3 regions of the Streptomyces sp. NPDC096324 genome follow, and region 3 is predicted to be linked to each of the others. Evidence: riboswitches for the same ligand, from Rfam matches in the RefSeq annotation. Region 3 holds a riboswitch; each other region holds the start of a gene.

The links. Region 3 has a riboswitch for cyclic di-AMP ahead of ACIQ7M_RS14640 (NlpC/P60 family protein). Riboswitches for the same ligand answer to the same signal wherever they lie in the genome.
Region 1: linked by a shared signal. The riboswitch ahead of ACIQ7M_RS17500 (NlpC/P60 family protein) and the one ahead of ACIQ7M_RS14640 (NlpC/P60 family protein) in region 3 are both predicted to bind cyclic di-AMP.
Region 2: linked by a shared signal. The riboswitch ahead of ACIQ7M_RS29065 (M23 family metallopeptidase) and the one ahead of ACIQ7M_RS14640 (NlpC/P60 family protein) in region 3 are both predicted to bind cyclic di-AMP.

The regions. Positions count from the first base shown of each region.
Region 1 is NZ_JBIWFK010000006.1:84,992-89,670, forward strand. Features, by position in the region: gene ACIQ7M_RS17480 (beta-glucanase) at 1-268, shown strand, start outside; gene ACIQ7M_RS17485 (hypothetical protein) at 393-563, shown strand; gene ACIQ7M_RS17490 (alpha/beta fold hydrolase) at 664-1,410, shown strand; gene ACIQ7M_RS17495 (hypothetical protein) at 1,478-1,708, opposite strand; cyclic di-AMP (ydaO/yuaA leader) riboswitch at 2,128-2,299, shown strand; gene ACIQ7M_RS17500 (NlpC/P60 family protein) at 2,307-4,340, shown strand; gene ACIQ7M_RS17505 (hypothetical protein) at 4,400-4,679, opposite strand, start outside.
Region 2 is NZ_JBIWFK010000011.1:125,014-129,692, forward strand. Features, by position in the region: gene ACIQ7M_RS29060 (pitrilysin family protein) at 1-1,343, shown strand, start outside; cyclic di-AMP (ydaO/yuaA leader) riboswitch at 1,559-1,715, shown strand; gene ACIQ7M_RS29065 (M23 family metallopeptidase) at 1,728-2,495, shown strand; gene ACIQ7M_RS29070 (GntR family transcriptional regulator) at 2,691-3,383, shown strand; gene ACIQ7M_RS29075 (HPr family phosphocarrier protein) at 3,610-3,891, opposite strand; gene ACIQ7M_RS29080 (GNAT family N-acetyltransferase) at 4,068-4,679, shown strand, end outside.
Region 3 is NZ_JBIWFK010000005.1:106,662-111,340, forward strand. Features, by position in the region: gene ACIQ7M_RS14630 (hypothetical protein) at 1-165, shown strand, start outside; gene ACIQ7M_RS14635 (tellurite resistance/C4-dicarboxylate transporter family protein) at 250-1,230, opposite strand; gene ACIQ7M_RS14640 (NlpC/P60 family protein) at 1,364-2,533, opposite strand; cyclic di-AMP (ydaO/yuaA leader) riboswitch at 2,541-2,710, opposite strand; gene pcrA (DNA helicase PcrA) at 3,167-4,679, shown strand, end outside.

The DNA.
Region 1 (4,679 bases), on a different contig from region 3:
GGTCGACCTCGTGGTCGAGCTCGGCGCCCTCCGTGTCGTGTGGTGGGTCAACGGCGTCCGGGCCTTCGACGACCGGCGCGGAGTGGGCAGATCCTGGCACGCCTATCTCATCGTCAACCTCTCCGTCTGCGCGGGGCGTTACCACCCACCGCCGCCTCCCGAGGCCTCCGAGATGGACTTCGAGGTGGCCCGGCTGGCGGTCCGCAGGCCCCCGGTCGGCAGACCGTTCCCCGCGGCGGAGGAGTACGAGGCCGACGTCCTCGACTGACGCCGGAGCGGGGCCTCGGCAGATGCAGCCGGGCAGGTGCATCCGCCGGGGCCCTCGGCGCGGAAGTACGGCATCAGAAGCGACGCCGCGCCCGTGCGCGTCGCACCGACGGGTGCCGAGGGCCATGCCGAATCCGAAACCGGGGGACGCCCCCGAGTCCGCCTACGTCAGTCACGTCGGCAACTGCCGCACGTGCCAACGGGAGTCGGGACGCTGCCCGCAGGCGGCCCGCCTCTGGCGTTTCTACCAGGAATGGCGCAATGGCTACCGCGCGCGGCCCGAGCCCACGGAGTGAGCCACGGACTGAGCTTGGGGCGGGTCCGTGGCCGGTGAGACGATCCTCCTCACGGTCCGGTGCGAGGCATGGACGAAGCGCGGGTGGGTGGAGAGGTGTCATGCGAGGTTCTGTGCGGATGTCCGCCGACGATGTGTCCCGGTCCGGGGAGGCCGGCGCCTCCGTGGCGCTGCGGCCCTGCCGCGCCCCTCGTCGGGACGGGGAACCGGCGCGTGCGGCCGTACTGATCCTTCACGGCGGCACCGCCGACAGCAAGGCCCCGTTGCGGCCGTGGAACCTGGCACGCGCCCGGATGCGGCCGTTCGTCCGCTCCGTGACACGGGCCCTGCCGGACGAGGGCACGTTCGTCGGGCAGGTGCGCTACCGCCACCGGGGATGGAACGGCGTGGACGCGGACCCCGTCGCCGACGTTCTGCTGGCACTGGACGAACTCGCCGCTCTGGTGGGGGACGTGCCGGTCGTGCTCGTGGGCCACTCCATGGGCGGGCGCGCCGCTCTGCGGGCCGCGGCCGCACCCCAGGTCCGGGCCGTGGTGGCACTGGCGCCGTGGTGCCCGGAGGGTGAGCCGGTGGCCCACCTCCGGGACAAACGCGTGATCGTGCTGCACGGAGACCGGGACCGCATCACCGACCCCGTGGAGTCGTTCGCCCTCGTCCGCCGGGCCGCGGAGGCGGGTTCCTCCGCGAGCGCCGTGCGGGTCGCCGGCGGAGACCACGCGATGCTCCGCCGCGCGCGGACCTGGCATCGGACCACGGGCGCGACGGTCGCCGAGCTGGTGACCCGGATCGGCGGTGGACTCGACCCGCTCCCCGCCGAACGGCCGGGCGGAGAGCCCGGCGTTCTCTAGCCCGTCCCGGGCGTCGCCGGGCGGGTGAGGCCTCGCGGACACGCCCCGGACGTCCTGGGGTCGGCCGTCAGGAGCCCGGTGTGTCGAGTCGGTCGTCGGGGTCGGGGGTGGGGGAGAAGGCGCGGCGCTTACCGGACGCCGGTCGTGCGGCGGACGAGGGAAGCGGGGCGCCCGTCGACGGATCCCAGCTCAGGATCCACTCGAAGTCGCGTTGCAGCCGACGTGCTTCGCTTCGCACGAGTGTCGGTATGTCACCGCGTTCGGAGATCAGTTGGGCATAGATCGGCGCATCGTGCACGTGGGGATCCTCGACTCGCTCTCGTGGTCTGACGTGCTTCGACGGTACGGCCGACGGGTGGTCGCAGCGGTGATCCGGTCAGCTCGGCCAGAACCGGTCAAGGTGTGACCAATGGGCGCCGTCGATGTCGAACGACACGCCAGGGAACGCCAGTTCTGTGCACACTTTCGACACATCAGGGTTGGCTGGACGTGTGAGCCGCGGCTCCGGACCGGGTGCCGGCCTCGAATGTGCCAACGGCCGTGCTCAGCCGCCTTTTCGAGTACGGCCCGTGTCCTCACGGTCGCGCTGCGGGGTGGTGCGATGAAGGTCACGAAAACGTATCGGACATCTGGGGCGTGGATCTTCACATCGGGTGCACACCATCGCTAAGTTGGCGACCAGGCCGCCCGACTCCCTCCGGCGAAGCTCGCCGGGCGGTGCGGCCTCCGCCGAGTCCTGCCTGTCCTCGTGGCAGCGGGAGCCGGGGACCCACCGAACCTGGGGTGAATCGGTCAACTGCCTTTCGGGGCAGGGGCCGTAGGGCATACCTTCCGGAATCGTCCGCCCGAACCCGACAGCTAACCCGGTAGGCGGACGACGGAAGGAGCACCCCTCCATGGCGCCGGAACGCACCCCGCCCAGCGGCGAAGAAGTCGCCCGACGACTCTCGTCCCTCTACGACCAGGCGGAGCTCGCCACCGGTAACTTCAACGGGACCCGCGCCCTGGCGAACTCCAACCGCAGGCCGGGCCGACGGAACGCCGGTCAGGGGAGCGGAGTCTCCGACGCGGCCCAGGACGACCTGATGCGCCAGTGGTTCGACGGGGCGCGTTCCCGGTTCGGGCCCTCGGCTCCGGCCGCGCTTCCGGCCGACAGGCAGCCGGAGCGTGGCGGCGCGGCCGTCCGTCCGAAGGCGGGTGCGAAGGGGTCCAAGGGCTCCTCGTCGGACCTTCCGACGATCTACGAGCTGGAACAACTCGTACGTCCTGTGGCCGAGTTGACGGCTGCCCCGGTGCTGGAGCTGACCGCCGGTCCGGCTTCGGAGCCGGGTGCGCGGCCCGCGCTGGAACTGACCGCCGGTCCGGTGGCCGCGCTCCCGGCCGGCGGTGCCACGGCGGCGCCGGGATCCGATGTGGTGGTCCGTGCGGGGCTTCGCGCGGGGGCCGTTCCGGCCGCCGCGTCGCAGCAGTCCTCGCCGCACGTCAAGAAGCAGAGCGCCCGGCGCAAGCTCGCCGTCGCGCGGGAGCTGATGGCGCGGCACATGGCACGGCAGGGCATGCCCGTGGCGCAGATGCCGGCCATCGAGTACCAGCCGACGGCCCCGCAGACCGGTTCGTTCCCGGCGGTCGGTCAGACCGGCTCGTTCCCCTCGGTCGGTCAGACGGGTTCCTTCCCGTCCGTCGCCCAGACCGGTACCTTCCCGTCCGTCGCCCAGACTGGTTCGTTCGCTTCGCCCGCTCAGCCCACCGCGTTCCCGGCGGCTCCGCAGACGGCCGCGTTCCCGTCCGCCGCCCAGACGGGCACGTTCCCCTCGGTCGCCCAGACCGGTACCTTCCCGCAGGTCGGCCAGACGGGTTCGTTCCCGTCGGTCGCTCAGCCCACGGCTTTCCCGGCGGCTCCGCAGACCGCAGCGTTCCCGTCCGCGGCTCGGACGGGCACCTTCCCGTCCGTCGGTCAGACGGGCTCCTTCCCGTCCGCCGCGCAGACCGGTGCGTTCCAGGCCGCGCCCCAGCCGACGCCGTACGAGGTCGTGCCCGAGGTCTTCGACACGGGCTCCATGCCCCGGGCGTACGAGCCGGCGCCGCCGGCCGCCCAGCCCAAGGCGGTCATCCTGCCCCGCGGGTACGAAGCGCCCGCCCCGGCCCCCGAGTACACGTCGGTGCTCCTGCCGCTCTCGTACGAGAAGCCGACGCGTCCCAGCGGGTACCAGCCTGCCCCGATGCCCCCGATGAGCGAGCCGGTGCCGCAGCCTCCGGCGTACGAGCCGGCCCCGCCCTCCGCCGCCTATCAGCCGGCGCCGATGCCTCCGGTGAGCGAGCCGGTGCCGCAGCAGCCCGCGTACGAGGCCGCGCCGGGTCCGGCCGCCTATCAGTCGGCGCCGATGCCCCCCGCGAACCAGCCGGCGCCCCCGTCGGCCGACGACGCCTGGCGGCAGTCGTTGCGGCCCAGCGGCAACCAGCAGGCGTGGCCCGCCGCTCCCGGGGCCGCCGGCACGAACCCGGGGTTCGACATCGACAGCCTCGTCGCCGGTGCGGGAGCCGGGGCCGCCGCCCCGCCGGTCGTCGGACACGACAGCAGAGCCGCCGAGGCGGTCGCCTTCGCCCGCGCCCAGATCGGCAGCCCGTGCGTGTGGGGAGCGTCCGGACCCGGTTCGTACGACCCCTCCGGTCTCACCCAGGCGGCCTGGAAGAGCGCGGGAGTCATGCTCCCCCGTGCGACGCAGGACCAGGCGCAGGCCGGCGCGGCGGTCGACCTCAGTGCCATCCAGCCGGGTGACCTGGTCTTCTTCCACGCCAACGTGAGCCACGTGGGTCTCTACGTGGGTGACGGCATGATGGTCCACGCGCCGAGTCCCGGAGCGCGGATCAGCGAGGAGTCGGTCGACTACGCCGGACGGGCGGCCGTCCACAGCGTCGTACGCCCGGCCTGAGCCCCGGTCCGGCCGTCCTGGACGTACCCGGTGCCGGGTACGTCCAGGACGTACCGCCGTCAGAACTCGCTGTCGATGCCCGTGACCGCGGCGGGTCCGAGCGGCGCGTCGTCCGCGGTCAGACCGCTGTCCAGGAGCGCGCCGGAGACGAGCCGTACGGCCTCGGCCTCGGCGCTTCTGCGGTCCGCCGCCTCGACCTCGAGCCGGACGGAGAACCTGTTGTCCTCGTCGACGGAGAGCAGGCTCAGCTCCTCGGTCTCGCCCAGGTCCGTGTTCTGCGGGTCCTGCGGGCGAAGCCTGCGCTCCACGTCGGCACGGGAGGCGTCCGGGAGGCCGTGG
Region 2 (4,679 bases), on a different contig from region 3:
GACAGCCGAAGCCGTGGGCCTTCCCCGCCCCCGAGCGCGGCACCCTGGACAACGGCCTGACCGTGCTGCGGTGCCACCGCCCCGGTCAGCAGGTCGTCGCCGTCGAGGTGATCCTCGCCGCGCCGCTGGACGCCGAGCCGGCGGGCCTGGACGGCATCGCCACGATCATGGCGCGCGCCTTCTCCGAGGGCACCGACAAGCACTCGGCCGAGGACTTCGCCGCCGAGCTGGAGCGCTGCGGCGCCACGCTCGACGCGCACGCCGACCACCCCGGCGTACGCCTGTCTCTCGAGGTGCCCGTCTCGCGCCTGACCAAGGCCCTCGGCCTGCTCGCCGACGCCCTGCGGGCCCCCGCGTTCGCGGACGGCGAGGTCGAGCGGCTGGTGACCAACCGGCTGGACGAGATCCCGCACGAGACGGCGAACCCGGCCCGTCGTGCCGCCAAGGAGCTCTCCAAGGAACTGTTCCCGGCGAGCGCGCGCATGTCGCGCCCCCGCCAGGGCACCGAGGAGACGGTCCAGAACATCGACGCGTCGGGTGTTCGCGCCTTCTACGAGAAGCACGTACGCCCCGCCACGTCCACCGCGGTCGTCGTCGGCGACCTGACCGGTGTCGATCTCGACGAACTGCTCGCCGACACGCTCGGCTCCTGGACCGGCTCGGCCGCCGAGGCGCGCCCCGTGCCGCCGGTGAGCGCCGACGACACCGGCCGCGTGATCATCGTCGACCGCCCCGGAGCCGTCCAGACGCAGCTCCTCATCGGCCGAGTCGGCGCCGACCGGCACGACCGCGTGTGGCCCGCCCAGGTCCTCGGCACCTACTGCCTCGGTGGCACCCTCACCTCGCGCCTGGACCGCGTCCTGCGCGAGGAGAAGGGCTACACCTACGGCGTACGGGCGTTCGGGCAGGTCCTTCGCTCCGCGCCGGACGGCACGGGCGCCGCGATGCTCGCCATCAGCGGATCGGTCGACACCCCCAACACCGGGCCGGCGCTCGACGACCTGTGGAAGGTGCTGCGCACCCTCGCGGCCGAGGGCCTGACCGACACCGAGCGTGATGTCGCCGTGCAGAACCTGGTGGGTGTCGCGCCCCTCAAGTTCGAGACCGCGGCGGCCGTCGCCAGCACGCTCGCGGACCAGGTCGAGCAGCACCTGCCCGACGACTACCAGGCGACGCTCTACCGGCAACTGGCCGCCACCGGCACCGTGGAGGCCACCGCGGCGGCCGTGAGCGCCTTCCCGACGGACCGTCTGGTGACCGTCCTGGTCGGTGATGCCGCACAGATCGCGGACCCGGTGAGGGCCCTCGGAATCGGTGAAGTCACCGTGGTGGCGGCCGAGTAGGACCCGTGCGACGGAAGAGGGCCCTGACGGCTGAAGAGCCGTCAGGGCCCTCCCTTTTCCGGATAGCGGTCCCAAGATGTCCGTATTCGTACGGCGGTTGCCCTTCTGCCCTGTGGGATGCGTTACAAAAATCGTGATCCGTTTGTTGTTCGAAAGTCACCCCGTTTAGCGTCGGTGCGGCTGTTCGTCACGCAGTGCGCCGCGCCCGCGGCACCGGACAGTCATCGCCGAGTCCCCATGGCGCGAGCCAAGGGAGCCGGGGACCCACGCAGTCCCTGGGGTGAATCGGACGCCCTCTCCGGAGGGAGCCCGTAGGAGACCTTCCTGCTCCGAACCCGTCAGCTAACCCGGTAGGCGAGAGGGAAGGAAAGGATCAGCCCCTACATGGCGTTCACCTGTGGCACCGGCAAGCATCGTCGTACGAGCAGCCGGGTGCACAGCACCACCACGACCGCCGTCGGGGTCGCGGCGCTCACCACCACCGGTGTGATCGGAACCCTGGCCGCCCCCGCGTTCGCCGCGGAAGCCTCCGTCGAGCAGGCCGGGCTCACCCAGGCCGTCACCCTCAATGACACGGTCGCCGACCAGATCGACGCCCAGGCCTTCGCGCAGCAGCGCGCCGCCGACGAGGCCGCCGCGCGCAAGCAGGCCGAGCAGACCGCCCGCAAGCAGGCCGCCGAGCAGGCGTCGAAGCTCCGCGAGGCCAAGGAGCGCGCCGCCCGCGAGGCCGAGCGCAAGCGCCTGAACACGTTCGTCATGCCGATCACCGGTTCGTACGTCTCCACCGGCTACCAGGCCAGCAGCGCCCTCTGGTCCTCCGGCAGCCACACCGGCGTCGACTTCCACGCCGCCTCCGGCACCTCGGTCCACGCCGTCGGCTCCGGCACCGTCGTCACGGCCGGCTGGGGCGGCGCCTACGGCAATCAAGTCGTGATCAAGATGCACGACGGCACGTACACCATGTACGGCCACCTGTCGTCCATCGGGGTGTCCGTGGGGCAGGCCGTCACTCCGGGGCAGCAGCTCGGCCTCTCCGGGGACACCGGCAACACCACGGGGCCGCACCTCCACTTCGAGGCGCGTACGACCGCGGAGTACGGCTCGGACATCGACCCGGTCGCCTACCTGCGCTCGCACGGCGTCAACGTCTGACGACCGCTTCGCGGCTTCCCACCGCTTTTGATGCCCCGGCTCACCGAGCCGGGGCATCGTCGTTTCCGGATGCCGTCTGTCCAAAAAATATCCATGGATTCAAGCCCGCCATCGGAAATTCAGGCTTCCTGCAATAGAGTCACTGAACAAGCGTCAATCGACGGCGTTTCACGGGGATTGAAGCGGAGGTCGGTCATGCGCATTCCGGCACACTCGGTGTGCACGGCGATCCGTGACGACATCGTCGCGGGTGTCTACGAGCGCGGCGGCCGGCTCACCGAGGAACTGCTCGCACGCCGCTACGGCGTCTCGCGCGTCCCCGTTCGCGAGGCTCTGCGCACGCTGGAGGCGGAGGGCTTCGTGGTCACCCGCCGGCACGCGGGCGCCTGTGTCGCGGAGCCCACCGAGCTGGAGGCCGCGGACCTCCTGGAGATGCGCATGCTGCTGGAGCCGCTGGGGGCCGCGCGGGCCGCGCAGCGGCGCACGGAGGCCCACCTGAAGGTGCTGCGGGGTCTGGTCCGGCTGGGGCAGGAGCGTTCCAGGCGTGGCCACAGCGAGGATCTGCGCTCGCTGGGCGGCTGGTTCCACGAGACGCTGGCGCAGGCGTCCGGCAGCCCCGCGCTGACCTCGACGCTCGCCCAGCTTCGCCACAAGATCGCCTGGATGTACTCGGTGGAGGCGCCGGCCGACCCCGCGGAGTCCTGGGCGGAGCACGGCGGCATCGTGGACGCGGTCGCCCGGGGGGACAGTGAGCGGGCCCGCGCGATCACGGCCCTGCACACCGAGCGCGCCACGGCCGCGCACCGGCTCCGATTCCCCGGAGGCGAACGGCCGGACCGTGTGAGAACTTCGCAACATCCCGTAAACATGACGGGCCCGCGTCATTAACACAGGCACCGTATACAAAGAGGGATATTCGGCGGGGGCTCATTTCTGATGCCCTTTTATTCGCGTGTCCGGAATTCCGGTGCGCGCCATTTCCGCGGCCGCGGCGCGAGGCGTGCGTGACACCGGGGGAATGTGCGGGCGAGGCCACGGAAAACGGCCGGGCCGCGCCACCCGGAGAATGGGTGGCGCGGCCCGGCCGTGCGTGTCCGACTGCCCTGGGGCGGGATCAGACGGTCTCGGGGAGCTCGTCGAGCCCCTCGGCGACCAGCTTCGCCAGACGGTCGAGGGCGACGTCCGCGCCGTCGGCGTCCGACGAGAGGACGATCTCCTCGCCACCCTGGGCGCCCAGGCCGAGGACCGCGAGCATGGAGGCCGCGTTGACGGGGTCGCCGTCGGCCTTCGCGATCGTCACGGGGATGCCGGAAGCCGTGGTGGCCCGGACGAAGATGGAGGCGGGGCGGGCGTGGAGGCCCTCGGTCCAGCCGACGTTGACGCGGCGCTCAGCCATGAGATGCTGCCCTTCGGGTGTTCAGGGTTGTCTAGACCATTGTTCCATATCGCGAGGCGTGCCCGGACGGCCCCGGGCACCACCCGCCGCGGTGCCGGTTCGAAGACCCGTGCCGACGCCCGTCGTCCTCAGACTGCCCCGCGCCGTTGTCGTACGCGAGCCGTACTCTGGGGCCCATGCAGACCTCGTCGGACCGGCACGAGTACCCAGCCCACTGGGAGGCCGACGTGGTGCTGCGCGACGGCGGCACCGCACGCATCAGGCCCATCACCGTCGACGACGCCGAGCGCCTGGTCAGCTTCTACGAGCAGGTGTCGGACGAGTCGAAGTACTACCGCTTCTTCGCGCCCTATCCGCGCCTGTCCGCCAAGGACGTCCGCCGCTTCACCCACCACGACTTCGTGGACCGGGTCGGCCTCGCGGCCACCGTGGGCGGCGAGTTCATCGCCACCGTGCGCTACGACCGGATCAACGCGGACGGCATGCCCGCCTCCGCGCCCGCCGACGAGGCCGAGGTCGCCTTCCTCGTGCAGGACGCCCACCAGGGCCGGGGTGTCGCCTCCGCGCTGCTCGAACACATCGGAGCGGTGGCCCGCGAGCGTGACATCCGCCGCTTCGCCGCCGAGGTGCTGCCCGCCAACAACAAGATGATCAAGGTCTTCACGGACGCCGGATACACCCAGAAGCGCAGCTTCGAGGACGGTGTCGTACGCCTGGAGTTCGACCTCGAACCCACCGACCGGTCCCTCGCCGTGCAGCGCGCGCGGGAACAGCGCGCCGAGGCCCGC
Region 3 (4,679 bases):
GGCACGGTCAACACCGTCAAGATCGGCGTGAAGCTGGCCCTGCTGATCGTGATCCTCGGGCTCGTCTATGCGCAGCGGGACGAGGAGACGGTGGACAAGCGCCTCTTCGGCCTGGTCGGACTGCTGACCGTCACGAACATCTTCATCGCCGTCCTGTGGACCTGACCGGCGCGCACACCGCCCTGCGCCGGACCTGACCGGCGGCCTCCCTTCCGTGACGTCCCGTGACGCGCGGACCGGACAGCCGCGTCATCCCCGTACCTCGGATCTGAAGGCGAGAGCGGTGCCCGCGACCGCCAGGAGCCACGCCGCCACCGCGATCCACAGCAGCACCTGTCCGGTCCCCTTGAGCCAGAAGACGTCGAGGGCGGCCGAGACCGCGAGGGTCGCCACCGCCGACATCCCCATCGGGAAGACGGACGACCAGCGCCGTACGTCGTACCGCGGGCGCGGCCACACCACCTCCGCGACGGCCAGCAGGAAGTAGCAGGCGAGGTCCAGGACGAGCAGCGCGCCGGTCGTGGCGCGCAGGACGCCCTGGTCGTCGTTGTTCCACAGATACGGATTCACGTCGTGCGCCACGACGAGTCCCGCTCCGGCCAGCGCCGAGATGCCCAGCGCGCCGGCCGCGATCCAGTGGTCCCCCGCGCCCTTCCTCACCTCCCGCGGGTCGAAGTTCGCGAGCGAGAGGACGTACAGCGCGATCCCCACCCAGAACAGCGTCATCGCGGCATGCGCGAGCCAGTCCGAGCCCACCTCGCCGGCGATCGTCGAGCCGAGGACCGAGAGCCCCTGCGTGGCCACGCAGACGAGGAACACCTCTCCCGCCATGCGGCGCCGCCAGTGCCGCAGGACGCTCAGCAGCAGGACCGGCCAGAGCACGGCCGACAGCGCGAGCAGGATCTCGGCGAGCGTCTGCCACCCCAGTGTGGAGAACCTGGTACCGAGCACGGTGGTCGCCGCGACCGCGTCGAGCCCGGCGGGAGTGCCGGCCCGTCGCGCCCATTGCGCCCGGTCGCCCACCAGCCGGGCGAGGAAGTCCGAGGCGAGACCGACCCAGGCGAGCGACGCGAGGAACAGCGCGATCCGGGACAGGACCTCGTAGCCGGTCAGGTGCAGCCCGATCGAGAGGATGCCGGTGGCCATGACGGCGGCCCCGGCGGCGGGCGCCCACCCCGCCCACCAGGAGCGGAGCGGAATGGTGTCCGTCATGTCCGGTGTCTCTGGCATGCGTCGATGCTAGGGACCCGCGGAGCGGTTGCGGGCGGGCCACGCGCGGGCGGCGACGAAAACGCGGAGCACGCGCGCGGGGATCGGGAGAGCCCGCACGCGTGCCCCGCGCGAGGGGCTTCCGGCTCCCGGGCTACGCCGGGCGCACCACGCTGTGGATCGCCGAGGTGCCGTCGTAGTAGATCGACTCCTCGCGGACGTACGCTCCCGGCTTCGGCGCGTGGATCATCATGCCGTCGCCGATGTACATGCCGACGTGGCTGATGTCGTCGTAGAAGAAGACCAGGTCGCCGGGCCGGGCGTCGGCGAGGGAGACCGTCGTGCCGGCGTTCACCTGGTCGTAGGTGACGCGGGGGAGGCTGACGCCGGCGGCCTTCCAGGCGGCCTGGGTCAGGCCCGAGCAGTCGTAGGAGTCCGGGCCGGTGGCGCCCCAGACGTACGGCTTGCCTACCTGCGCGCGGGCGAACGCGAGCGCCTCGGCCGCCTTCGACGAGGAGCCCGTGGCCGTCGATCCCGTCGACGACCCGGCCGTCGAGCCGGCGGCCGGGTCACCCGTGCTGTCCGACGACGGCTGCGCCTGGGCGGCCTTCTCGGCGGCGGCCTGCTGCCGCGCCAGCTCCGCCGCCTTGGCCGCGGCCTGTTCCCGCTTCTTCTTCTCGACCGCCGCCAGGCGCGCCTTTTCCTCGGAGTTCAGCTTCGACAGCAGGTCGCGGGCCTCAGAGAGCTTGTGCTGCACTTCGGCCTTGGACGTCTTGAGCGCCTTCTGCGAGGCGGTCAGCGACTCGAGGCTCGCGGTGGCCTCCGTCCGCTTCTCGGTGGTGGCGGCCTGCTCCGTGATGTAGTCGTCGACGGCCGCCTTCTGGCGGTTCGTCAGGCGGCTCATCAACTGGGTCTGGTCGAAGTAGTCCTGGGGGTTGTCCGCGAGCAGCAGGGTCGCGGTGTCGGGCGCGGCGGCCCCGGTGCGGTACTGCGCCGCGGCGAACGATCCCAGTTCTTCGCGCGCGGTGTTGAGCTTCTCTGTGCGCTGGGCGACGTCGTCGAGCAGGGTGTCGACGCGCTCGCGCTGCTTGGCGGTCTTCTCCCGGTTCGCGTTGTACTTGTCGGTGGCGGTCTCGGCCTGGTGGTAGAGGTCGTCGACCTTCTTCGAGACCGCTTCGATGCTGGGCCGGGGCTCGGCCGAGGGTGCGGCGTTGGCGGTCTGGGAGAGCAGGGCCACGGAGGTGAGGGCCGCCGTGGCGAGGGCGGGGGTCCGTATGCCTGCGATGCGCGCACCGGTGGGACGCGCCTTGCGGTGTGACGCCAAGAGAGGCGACTCCTTCCGTCATCCGCCTGCCGAGTTAGCTGTCGGGTTCGGGCGGGAGGTTCCGGAAGGCTGCCCTACGGTCCGTGCCCCACAAGGCGGTTGGACCGATTCACCCCAAAATCGGTGGGTCCCCGGCTCCAGGGCCTCGCGGCGCACCGGATTGGGCGGAGGCCGCCCGGCCCGGCGGTGTTCGCCGGATGCGGTCGAGCGGCCTTCGAGCACGCTAGCCAACCGGTGTGGCCCGTGTGAAGGTTGATGCCCGATACGTCCGATACATTTTCGTGACCATTGCCGCGCGCGCCGCCGGAAGCGGCCCGAAGACCCATCGGCGCGTGCGCCGCCGGAAGCGGCCCGCCGACCCATCGGCCGGCTCCATCGCTCGGCCCCATCCCGCTCCGGATGACGCGGCCGGGCGTCGCGGCGACCGCTCGTCGGTCGGGTCGCGGCTCGGGACGGCCCGCCGCGCCGGCCCCGCGCCGGGTGACCGGACCGTCGCGCGCCGTCACGGACGGTGAGGTGTCGGCGGGCGAAGCCGTGAGCACCTGGTGTCCGCCGTGTGCCTGGTCACGACTTCGGGCCGAGTTCTCGGGGTGGCGGCGGGCTGTCAGTGGGGCGGCCTAGACTCGGAGAGCGATGAGCAGCCTCTTTGACGACAGCTTCCTGGCGAACCTCAAGCCCTCCGCGGCCCACGAGGACGAACACCCGCCGCCGCCCGAGGACGATCACGTACCGGAGCCGGTTCCGGACGATCTGTTCGGCGGGAAGTTCGACCTGCCGCCGAGCCGGGACGCTTACTACCGCGACGGCGCGCCCCGGCCCGCCGTGGACCCCGCGGCCCTGCTGGACGGACTGAACGAGAACCAGCGCGCGGCCGTGGTCCACTCGGGCTCCCCGCTGCTCATCGTGGCCGGCGCGGGCTCGGGCAAGACCCGCGTCCTCACGCACCGGATCGCGCATCTGCTCGGCGAGCGGAACGTCCACCCCGGCCAGATCCTCGCGATCACCTTCACCAACAAGGCCGCCGGCGAGATGAAGGAGCGCGTCGAGGCCCTCGTGGGCCCCCGCGCCAACGCGATGTGGGTCATGACCTTCCACAGCGCCTGCGTCCGCATCCTGCGCCGCGAGAGCAAGACGCTCGGCTTCACCTCGTCGTTCTCGATCTACGACGCCGCCGACTCCAAGAGGCTGATGGCGCTCGTCTGCCGTGATCTCGACCTCGACCCCAAGAAGTTCCCGCCGAAGTCGTTCAGCGCCAAGATCTCGAACCTGAAGAACGAGCTGATCGACGAGGAGGACTTCGCCGCTCAGGCAGCGGACGGCTTCGAGAAGACCCTCGCCCAGGCGTACGCGATGTACCAGTCGAGGCTGCGCGAGGCCAACGCGCTCGACTTCGACGACCTGATCATGACCACGGTCAACCTGCTGCGCGCCTTCCCGGACGTCGCCGAGCACTACCGCCGCCGCTTCCGGCACGTCCTGGTGGACGAGTACCAGGACACCAACCACGCGCAGTACGCCCTCGTCCGGGAACTCGTGGGGACCTCCGAGCACCCCGTGGACGTACCGCCCAGCGAGTTCGACCTGGCGCCCGCCGAGCTGTGCGTCGTGGGTGACGCGGACCAGTCGATCTACGCCTTCCGCGGCGCGACCATCCGCAACATCCTCCAGTTCGAGGAGGACTACCCGAACGCGACGACGATCCTCCTGGAGCAGAACTACCGCTCCACGCAGACGATCCTGACCGCCGCCAACGCGGTCATCGAGCGCAACGAGTCCCGCCGCCCCAAGAACCTGTGGACCAACGCGGGCGCCGGCTCGAACATCACGGGCTACGTCGCGGACACCGAGCACGACGAGGCCCAGTTCGTCGCCGACGAGATAGACCGTCTCACCGACGCGGGCGACGCGAGGGCCGGAGACGTCGCGGTCTTCTACCGCACGAACGCCCAGTCCCGTGTCTTCGAAGAGGTCTTCATCCGTGTCGGCCTGCCGTACAAGGTCGTCGGCGGTGTCCGCTTCTACGAGCGCAAGGAGGTCCGGGACGTCCTGGCGTACCTGAGGGTGCTGGCCAACCCCGAGGACTCGGTCCCCATGCGCCGCATCCTGAACGTGCCCAAGCGCGGCATCGGCGACCGTGCCGAGGCGA